Regions from separate parts of the Rheinheimera tilapiae genome, predicted to be linked through region 2. Evidence: riboswitches for the same ligand, from Rfam matches in the RefSeq annotation. Region 2 holds a riboswitch; the other holds the start of a gene.
The links. A riboswitch is a leader RNA that binds a small molecule or an ion and turns the genes downstream of it on or off. The one in region 2 is predicted to bind thiamine pyrophosphate.
Positions count from the first base shown of each region.

Region 1: another riboswitch for thiamine pyrophosphate. It lies ahead of thiC (phosphomethylpyrimidine synthase ThiC); the one in region 2 lies ahead of ACFFJP_RS13550 (TonB-dependent receptor).

Region 1 covers NZ_JBHLXP010000005.1:242,462-246,742, reverse strand. The annotation lists gene ACFFJP_RS17415 (thiamine phosphate synthase) at 1-82, opposite strand, end outside; gene thiC (phosphomethylpyrimidine synthase ThiC) at 69-1,898, opposite strand; TPP riboswitch at 2,184-2,284, opposite strand; gene ACFFJP_RS17405 (hypothetical protein) at 2,740-3,153, shown strand; gene ACFFJP_RS17400 (hypothetical protein) at 3,244-3,726, shown strand; gene ACFFJP_RS17395 (hypothetical protein) at 4,177-4,281, shown strand, end outside.
Region 2 covers NZ_JBHLXP010000003.1:589,861-594,141, reverse strand. The annotation lists gene ACFFJP_RS13560 (BamA/TamA family outer membrane protein) at 1-549, opposite strand, end outside; gene ACFFJP_RS13555 (porin family protein) at 682-1,017, opposite strand; TPP riboswitch at 1,155-1,251, shown strand; gene ACFFJP_RS13550 (TonB-dependent receptor) at 1,292-3,433, shown strand; gene ACFFJP_RS13545 (YkoF family thiamine/hydroxymethylpyrimidine-binding protein) at 3,455-3,703, shown strand; gene pnuC (nicotinamide riboside transporter PnuC) at 3,700-4,281, shown strand, end outside; gene ACFFJP_RS13535 (phosphotransferase) at 4,278-4,281, shown strand, end outside.

The DNA of each region.
Region 1 (4,281 bases), on a different contig from region 2:
CAAGGTCAGCCTGGATACCGGCCAACGCGCTGCAATCCGAGCCACCAATCAGCCAAATCAGACCGGGTTCAGGCAGGTTCATTTGCGCGCTCCGCCGGTGGTGCCGACAAGGTACTGGCTTTGACACTTTGATTCAGTTTCATCGAACAAAATTTCGGCCCGCACATGGCACAAAACTCGGTGTCGGCGCCTTCTGGCAGCGCCGCCTGGTAGTAGGCTTTGGCGGTGTCGGGATCGAGCGATAAATGAAATTGGTCGAGCCAGCGGAATTCGTAGCGGGCTTTGGACAAGGCGTTGTCGCGCAGCTGCGCGCCGGGATGTCCTTTGGCTAAATCGGCGGCGTGGGCGGCAATTTTGTATGCGATAAGCCCTTGTTTTACATCTTCTTTATCCGGCAGGCCCAAATGCTCTTTTGGCGTGACATAACACAGCATGGCGCAGCCAAACCAGCCGATCAGCGCCGCGCCAATGCCGGAGGCGATATGGTCATAACCCGGTGAAATGTCGGTGATCAGCGGTCCCAGCGTGTAAAACGGCGCGCCGTGACAATGCGCCAGCTGCTCCGTCATATTGGCCTGCACCAGTTGCAGCGGCACATGGCCCGGGCCTTCAATCATTACCTGCACATCATAAGCCCAGGCAATTTTGGTCAGTTCACCTAAAGTGCGCAGCTCGGCAAACTGCGCGGCGTCATTGGCGTCGGCAACACAGCCCGGTCGCAGGCCATCACCAAGGCTGAGCGACACGTCGTACTGCGCACAGATCTGGCAAATTTCGGCAAAATGCTGGTACAGGAAATTTTCGCGGTCGTGCAGCTGACACCACTGCGCCAAAATAGCGCCGCCGCGCGACACGATGCCGGTGATGCGCCGGGCGGTCAGCGGAATAAAATCTTTCAGCACGCCAGCATGAATAGTGAAGTAATCCACGCCTTGCTCTGCCTGCTCAATCAGCGTGTCGCGATATAGCTCCCAGCTCAGTTTTTCTACATCACCGCGCACTTTTTCCAGCGCCTGATAAATCGGCACTGTGCCGATGGGCACCGGTGAATTGCGCAAAATCCATTCGCGGGTCTGGTGGATATGCCGGCCGGTGGATAAATCCATCACGGTATCGGCGCCCCAGCGCACCGACCACAGCAGCTTTTCCACCTCTTCTTCGATGCTGGAACTGACTGCCGAATTACCGATATTGGCGTTCACTTTGACCAGAAAATTGCGGCCGATAATCATTGGCTCGGCTTCGGGGTGATTGATATTGGCTGGCAAAATGGCGCGGCCGGCGGCGATTTCCGCACGGACAAATTCAGCGTCAATTTGCGCCGGAATGCCGGCACCAAAACCTTCCCCGGTGTGCTGGGGTTGTAAATCGCTGGCGGCTTGTTGCTGCGCAGCGCGCGCCATATTTTCCCTAAGCGCAACAAACTGCATTTCCGCTGTGATGATGCCGGCCCGGGCATAGGCCAGCTGCGTCGGGCGACAACCTGGTAGCGCCTGACGGACCTGATGCTGAAACTGACCTTGTTGCGCGTCCAGCTCCACCGCTAAGGCCGACAGCGGCGTGCTGCAAAAGGTCGTATCCTGGCGTGCAGCAATCCAATCCGCTCGCAGTGGTGGCAAACCTCGGCTGACATCGGCCTGATAATCGGCATCGCCATAAGGCCCGCTGCAGTCATAGATCGGCACCGGTGCATTGTTACTGCCATCCGGCGAAGGGTGTAACGACACTTCACGGCAGGGCACTGCGACAGTGCCATCAGCACTTTGCAGGTAAATCCGGCGTGAACCGGTATGGGCGGCGGTTTTAAAATCGACAATATACCGGCGCGCCGCTTCGCGTTTATCACGACGGCTGGCTGGTGCAGCATTAATTTTTGGGGTGGTAGTACAGTCAGACATAGCAAGCTCCAATAAAGTTGAGTTGCTTGTCCGGAGTGGGGCAAACGCGTGCAGCAACGCAGGCGCAAAAAGCACCCGCTGCGGTACACATTTGATAAATAGCCAGTGCTACAGGAACGCCACCGGCAATGACCGGCTTAGCTCGAATTTAATCGATAGCAGACGGTAAAGGCTGGTATTAAAGCTTTCCAACAGCACAGACAACTGCAGTTTCCGCTGCAAGTTCGCATCCAGCAACACCTTCTCTCAAAGGTTTGACACTGAATGGATCTGTGGCAGCAGGGTGGCAGTGATCCCCTTGTTTCCCTTCGCAGGTTCTAACCTGATCAGGTTCAACGGTATCCGCTTTCGCGGTCTCAGCCCAGTGGGCACTCCGACAAGTGCGCGCAGTATAAGCAAAAAAAATCCAGGCTGACAACCGATGTTTTGTGGCGGAATTGTATTTTCATCAGCTGAAAATGCTGCGTAAACGCCAACAGGGCAAAGACGGCAAGGTCGAGATTATTGATTCGCCATCTGAGGAAAAATCAGCAATCGCAAAGCCCCAACCGTAACCACCAATCGAACAGATGGCTGGTAAAAGTTCAGCAAGAGGTTAAAAACGTCCTAGCGGTTGAGGCAACATAACACTTCAAATGTAAAACATGTGTTATCAAATAACTTAACGGGTTTATCCGCGCTTTGTTTTTTTCATCACAACGCCTAAGTAGCCAAGAGCTTGAGATTGATGAATTTTTACGGTAGCGTTGCAGGATGTTAAAAAACTCAAAAGGGTTACCCCTGCTTAAAAGCGTGCTTTTTCCTTTTGATGAAATTGTTAGCTATGCACAAGGAATATATTTTGAACAAGTTTGGCCTTTCTCTGTTTGTTCTTACTGCTCTGTTATTTTTAGGGAATTTTATTTTCATTTTTGTGGATCTAAGCTCTGGTCTAGTAGCTCCATACAGCAATTTTTATTTCTCGATAATTGGTGCATTTATAATTTATAAGTACATCAAAAAAATGAAATTTACAGGCTTCGAATTTTTGCTTTTTTATATCCCGCAATTGCTGAGCTTTTATATTGGAGAACAAAAGTTTGAGTTTTCAGCCGGAATCAATTTCTACTGGAGACGCATTTTTATGGATGGCGCATTCAACGATCCTCTCGCAAAAGTAGATTGGGGTTTTGGGATAAATGTCTTTGCGGTGATTTGTATTGCGCTGATATATCGTGCTTTTTATAAAGATAGGAAAACTCAACATGTTAGCTAACAATGCGCGGCACTTTGCGGCCTTCGGCCGCAGCGACGCTCACTGCGTTTCGCGCGCGTGCGCTTATAGTTAACTGTACTAGGAAACTCCATGAAGTTTTTTGTAACTATTTCAGCGGTTTTATTTTATGGGAACGCGTTTGCTTGTTCGTTTGACAGACCGTTTATTGATTTTGAACACACCAATGAAGGCAATACCATTCCCAAAACACCATCGTTCTCAGTGAAGTCAATTTCACGTGGAGAGAACGGTAGTGCCGGTTCCTGTGCTGATGCAGGAGTACTTACTTTAGTTACAACCTCTGCCGAGAAAGACACTGGCTTTATATTTTCCATTGAAGAAGGCCAATTTGAAGACCAACTTTTTTATCCTGAACCGATGATTTTAGAGAGCGGCCACACTGGAACGGATGAATACTTTTTTATATGGAATGATGGCCGTACTACCGAGCAGGAGCCTATAGACATAACCCTTAAAATAGTCGCAGTCTCTAAAGACGGAGGTCAAAGCGAGCCACAATATTTAAAAGTAACTCACAATGGCGTAAAAAAGCCATGGTGGCAATTTTGGTAAGTACAGTTAACAAAGCGCGGCACTTTGCGGCCTGCGGCCGCAGCGACGCTCACCATGGTTCGCGCGCGTGCGCGCATAGTTAGCCGTTAATCGGTTTTAAAGTTTTTGGCTGGTTGTGCAGCCAACACCAGGAAGGTGGCTTTGTTCGGGCAGTGCGTTGCTTGGGTAAAGTGCAAACGGAAATTGTGTTCTTCGTTTCCCTTCTGGTAGTTTGGTGTTCACCAATTATTTACAGGCTCCGCTCAGCGCTTTGTGGCAGCAAGCTGCAAAAGTCAGCTGCTTGTGGGGTAAGTTTTAAATTTGCACGTGCGGCGTTCTTAGAGTTTTTGCGTTGCCCTTATCCGGGCTTTCGGCTAACAAATCGCGGCACTTGCGGCCTTCGGCCGCAGCGTCGTCAACTGCGATGCAGTTGCTGCGCGTGCGCTCAGCGTTATGTATCAGGAGCGAATTTTGACCGAAGCAGTAAAGTGGGAATTCTATTTAGACGGAGATTCTCGATATTTTAGAGGCTACTCTGAGGGACGCAAGAATTTGTACTTTGATATTTATGGTGGG
Region 2 (4,281 bases):
CTCGCTGTCGGTAAAGTATTCAATTTGTGCCTGATTGCCGGTGCCCCATAAATTGTCTTCGGACAGGCCCAGATTGGCTTTGGTCGCGCCACCGGTGTGGCCCAGTGAAATTCGCGGTAGTAATGACCAGTTATCCCAGGTCTGCACTGTAACCTGCACGGTCTGACTGGCCTGGCAATAGGCAGTGATATTAATCTCGGCGTGGCGTAAGTAACGACGGGAACGCAGCAGACGTTCTGTTTCTGCCAGTACAGCCTGATCCAGCTGGTCACCTTCCTGAAACAACAAGTCCTCACGCAGCGCTGTTTCGCTGGTGATCACATGATATTCATTAGCAAAACGGTGAAACCAGACGCTGTGTTTGCTATTCAGGTCAAAAATATCGTTACGGGCAAACAGGACTTTGGCAATGCGCCAATGTTGTGCCGCTGTGGGCAGAGGTTCAGTTGCAGACAGCTTGGTGCAGTTCTCCGCAGCCATTGCTTTGCCGCAAAGCGTTAGCAATACAGCCATGCTCAGTATTGTCGGCAGGGATCGGATCCGTCGCATCACAGCTTCCTTGGTTCCGGAACGATGCGGCTCAGTTAATGCGGTTTGACGTGGAAATGCAAGAGGGAAGATAAAATTGTCAGAAGTAACAAAGAGATCAGCTCTGCCTGCTGGCAGAGCTGATCAGACGACTTACATTTTGCCGTCTTTTTTCTTCAGTGATTTTAATAATGCAACTTGGCTGGGTGACAGTTTGATCACGCTGCCCGGATAAGCGCGGCCGGCTGGGTAATCCCATTCACGTGGCCGTGATTCTTCAACGATTTTTTTGAAGCTGGCACAAACGGAATTGGTTGGTTTAGCGCCAAGTTTTTTGGCGTAGGCTTTCAGATATTCGTCTGATGCGCCTTCATTCGACAGTAAACAGTAACCTTCAGTAGAGTACACGACGTCTTCTGCTTCCTGAGCAAAAGCGATGTTGCTGGTCAGAGCCCCGGCTGCCAACAGTACGATAAGACTTTTTTTCATAGTTTTCCTCTTGTTATAACTGCACGTCAAAAATGACGTTCTGAATAACCCTAGCTGCTGAAAAATATTTTGCCAGCTTGTACCCAGATGAATTTTTCTGATTTCTTGCGACTGTACAGAAAAGCCGCTAAACTGCCGGCCAAACCAAGGGGTGCGAAAGCTGAGATGCCGCAAGGCAAACCCTTAGAACCTGATCCGGGTCATACCGGCGGAGGGATGGTGTTAAAACTTCCAGCTGCGCGCGCGTGATCCCGGTCCTAACCGGAGTAAGTTGATGTTACGTGCATTCTCGCCTTTATCTGTCGGTCATTTTTCTTCTGTAACTCTTCAGCGTCCGCCGTTTTTACCGGCGTTATCTGCCATTGCCTTGCTTGTGTCCGGCGCATTGCACGCCGAAGAACAGGCTGTCACAGTGCAGGATGTCGAACGCATTGAAGTGCGTGGAGATTTTCGTCAGACCAATCTACAAAAGTTGCCGGGCAGTGTGGTCGTGCTGGGTGAAACCGATATCAAACGCCAATCTGCGCAGCATCTTGATGATTTACTTGCCAATATCGCCAATTTAAATGCGTCTGCCGGCGCATCGCGTAGTCGTTTTTTGCAGATGCGCGGTGTGGGTGAGCGCAGTGAGTTTGTCGACAACATCAACCCATCCGTTGGCTTGCTGGTCGACGGGATTGACTATTCAGCGCTTGGACTGTTGTCGCTGGCCGACACAGCACAGCTCGAAGTGTTCCGTGGCCCGGAAGCAACCCGCTTTGGTGCTAATGCGCTGGCGGGCATGCTGAACCTGCAAACGGCGGACCCGGTATTTGCCAGCGAAGGCCGTGTCCAACTAACGGCAGCGAATTACGACAGCTGGCAAGCCAGTATGATGGTGAATCAGGCGCTGACAGAACAATTTGCCGTGCGCCTGGTGGCCGATCAGCAAAAATCAGATGGTTTTATCCGCAACGATTTTCTGCAACGCGAAGACACCAACGGCATCGATGAAACCACGTTCCGGCTGAAAACTCGCTACCAACCCAATCAGGATCTGACACTGGACTGGTTGTGGAACCACCACGATATTGATAACGGCTACGATGCATTTTCGCTTGATCGTAACCGCACCACTTTGTCAGACCAACCTGGTCAGGACAAACAAGATGTGGATGCCAGTGCACTGAAGTTGCAGTATCAGGGGTTCGCCAGCGCAGATAGCCTGACGCAGCTGAGCCTGTTAAAAGCGGACACTGACTATGGTTATGACGAAGACTGGGGTTATGTTGGATTGCACCCGGATGAATATTCGTCAACAGACCAATATCTGCGTGAGCGTGATTTTATGAGTCTGGAACAACGGTTCATCAGCAAAAATCAACAGGGCCACAACTGGGTCGCAGGTTTATATGCAAGTCAGCAAACCATTGATTTAACGCGGTTATACACTTGGCTTGATCAGAACTTTATCAGTGATTTCGAACGGCAGAATCTGGCAGTTTATGCAGAGAATGAACAGCAATTAGCTCCGGACCTGACGCTGACTTATGGTGGTCGCCTGGAGCAATATCAGGATGAATATGCCGACAACAATGGTATCCGTACTGATGGTGATGACCAGATGTGGGGCGGTAAACTTAGTTTGGCCTATCAGGTTAGCTCACTCAGCCAGATTTACGGCTTGGTGTCGAAAGGATACAAAGTGGGCGGCGTCAATGGCGAAGCACTGGCGGAAACCCTGAATCCAAAACTGACCGGATTAAAGGATTTCTTGCTCAGCAAAGCCACTTTTGCGCCGGAGCAGCTGATTAACGCTGAATTTGGCGTAAAAGGTCAGAATGCGGATCACACGTTGGTCAGTCGTGTCTCGGCATTTTATATGTGGCGGGATGACATGCAGCTCAAAGGCTGGATCAATCAGGGTACGAAGTTTGTCGGTTATATCGATAATGCGTTTAGTGGACGTAACTATGGTTTGGAAACCGAAAACCGCTGGCAGCTGACCCCTGCGTTGGTGGCACATTTCAGTGGGGCTGTTCTGAAGTCGGAGATCCGCGGTTTTGTCACTAAAGGTGGCCTCGATATGAGCGGCCGCGCACAGGCACAGGCCCCAGAATATCAGTTTAGTGTCGGAGCCGACTGGTCGCCGCTGGAAGCGCTGCAAATCTCGGCGCAGTATGCGCACAAAGATGGCTATTACTACTCTGATTCTGAAAACATCCGCGCTTCGCACAATAACTTGCTGAATCTCAGAGCAAGCTATCAGTGGTCGCAATGGGAGTTGGCACTATGGTGCCGCAATTTGCTGGATGAAACTTACGGCGTGCGCGGTTTTTATTTCGGTAACGACCCACGGGATGGTTATACCGAGCATTTATATGAACAATTTGGTGAACCGCGCCGTATCGGCCTGACCGCGACTTATCAGTTCTGAGCACTTTAAAAGGACATCGTGATGCAACTTTCGATCGAAATCAGTAAATATCCGCTGACCAGCGATTATATCGAGCCTATCAAAGGTTTTATTGAAGAGCTGAATAAAGAAGCGGGCTTGCACGTAATAACCAACACCATGAGCACACAGGTTTTTGGTGAATACGACACTGTGATGGCGGCGCTGCAACGCTGTATCCGCTGGTCGTTTGAGCGTTATGGCAAAGTGGTGTTTGTCGTGAAGTTCCTGCACGGTGACCTGCGGCCATGACGGAACTGTGGCAACAGCTGCTGAATCAATGGCAATTACAGACCGCGCTGGAGCTGATAGCAACTGTGCTGGCGCTGTCTTATACAGTGCTGGCTATCCGCCATAGTCTGTGGTGCTGGCCGGCAGCATTGGCCAGTACAGTGCTGACATTGCAAATCATGCTGAGCGCCAATCTCTATACTGATGCATTGCTGCAGCTGTATTACGCCGGCATGGCCTTGTATGGCTGGTGGAACTGGCAGCAACTTCGCAACCAAAGTGGTTTGGCACAGCAAGTCGTAGAGTGGCGCGGCTCGCAACATCTGCGGCTAATCAGCCTGACTGCGCTTGCTGGATTGTTACTGGGATACCTGATGCAGCAATACACCAGTACCGATTTTGCTTGGCTTGGTGCGCAAATCAGTTGTTTTGCCGTGGTGACAACTTACCTCGTTGCGAAGAAAGTGGTGTCGAACTGGCTGTACTGGATTGTCATCGATGCTGCCTCTATTTACATGTATCTGCAAAAAGATCTGTATTTTTTCAGTGCGCTTTTTGTTATTTATACGCTGACCGCAGCTTCGGGATATTTCGCATGG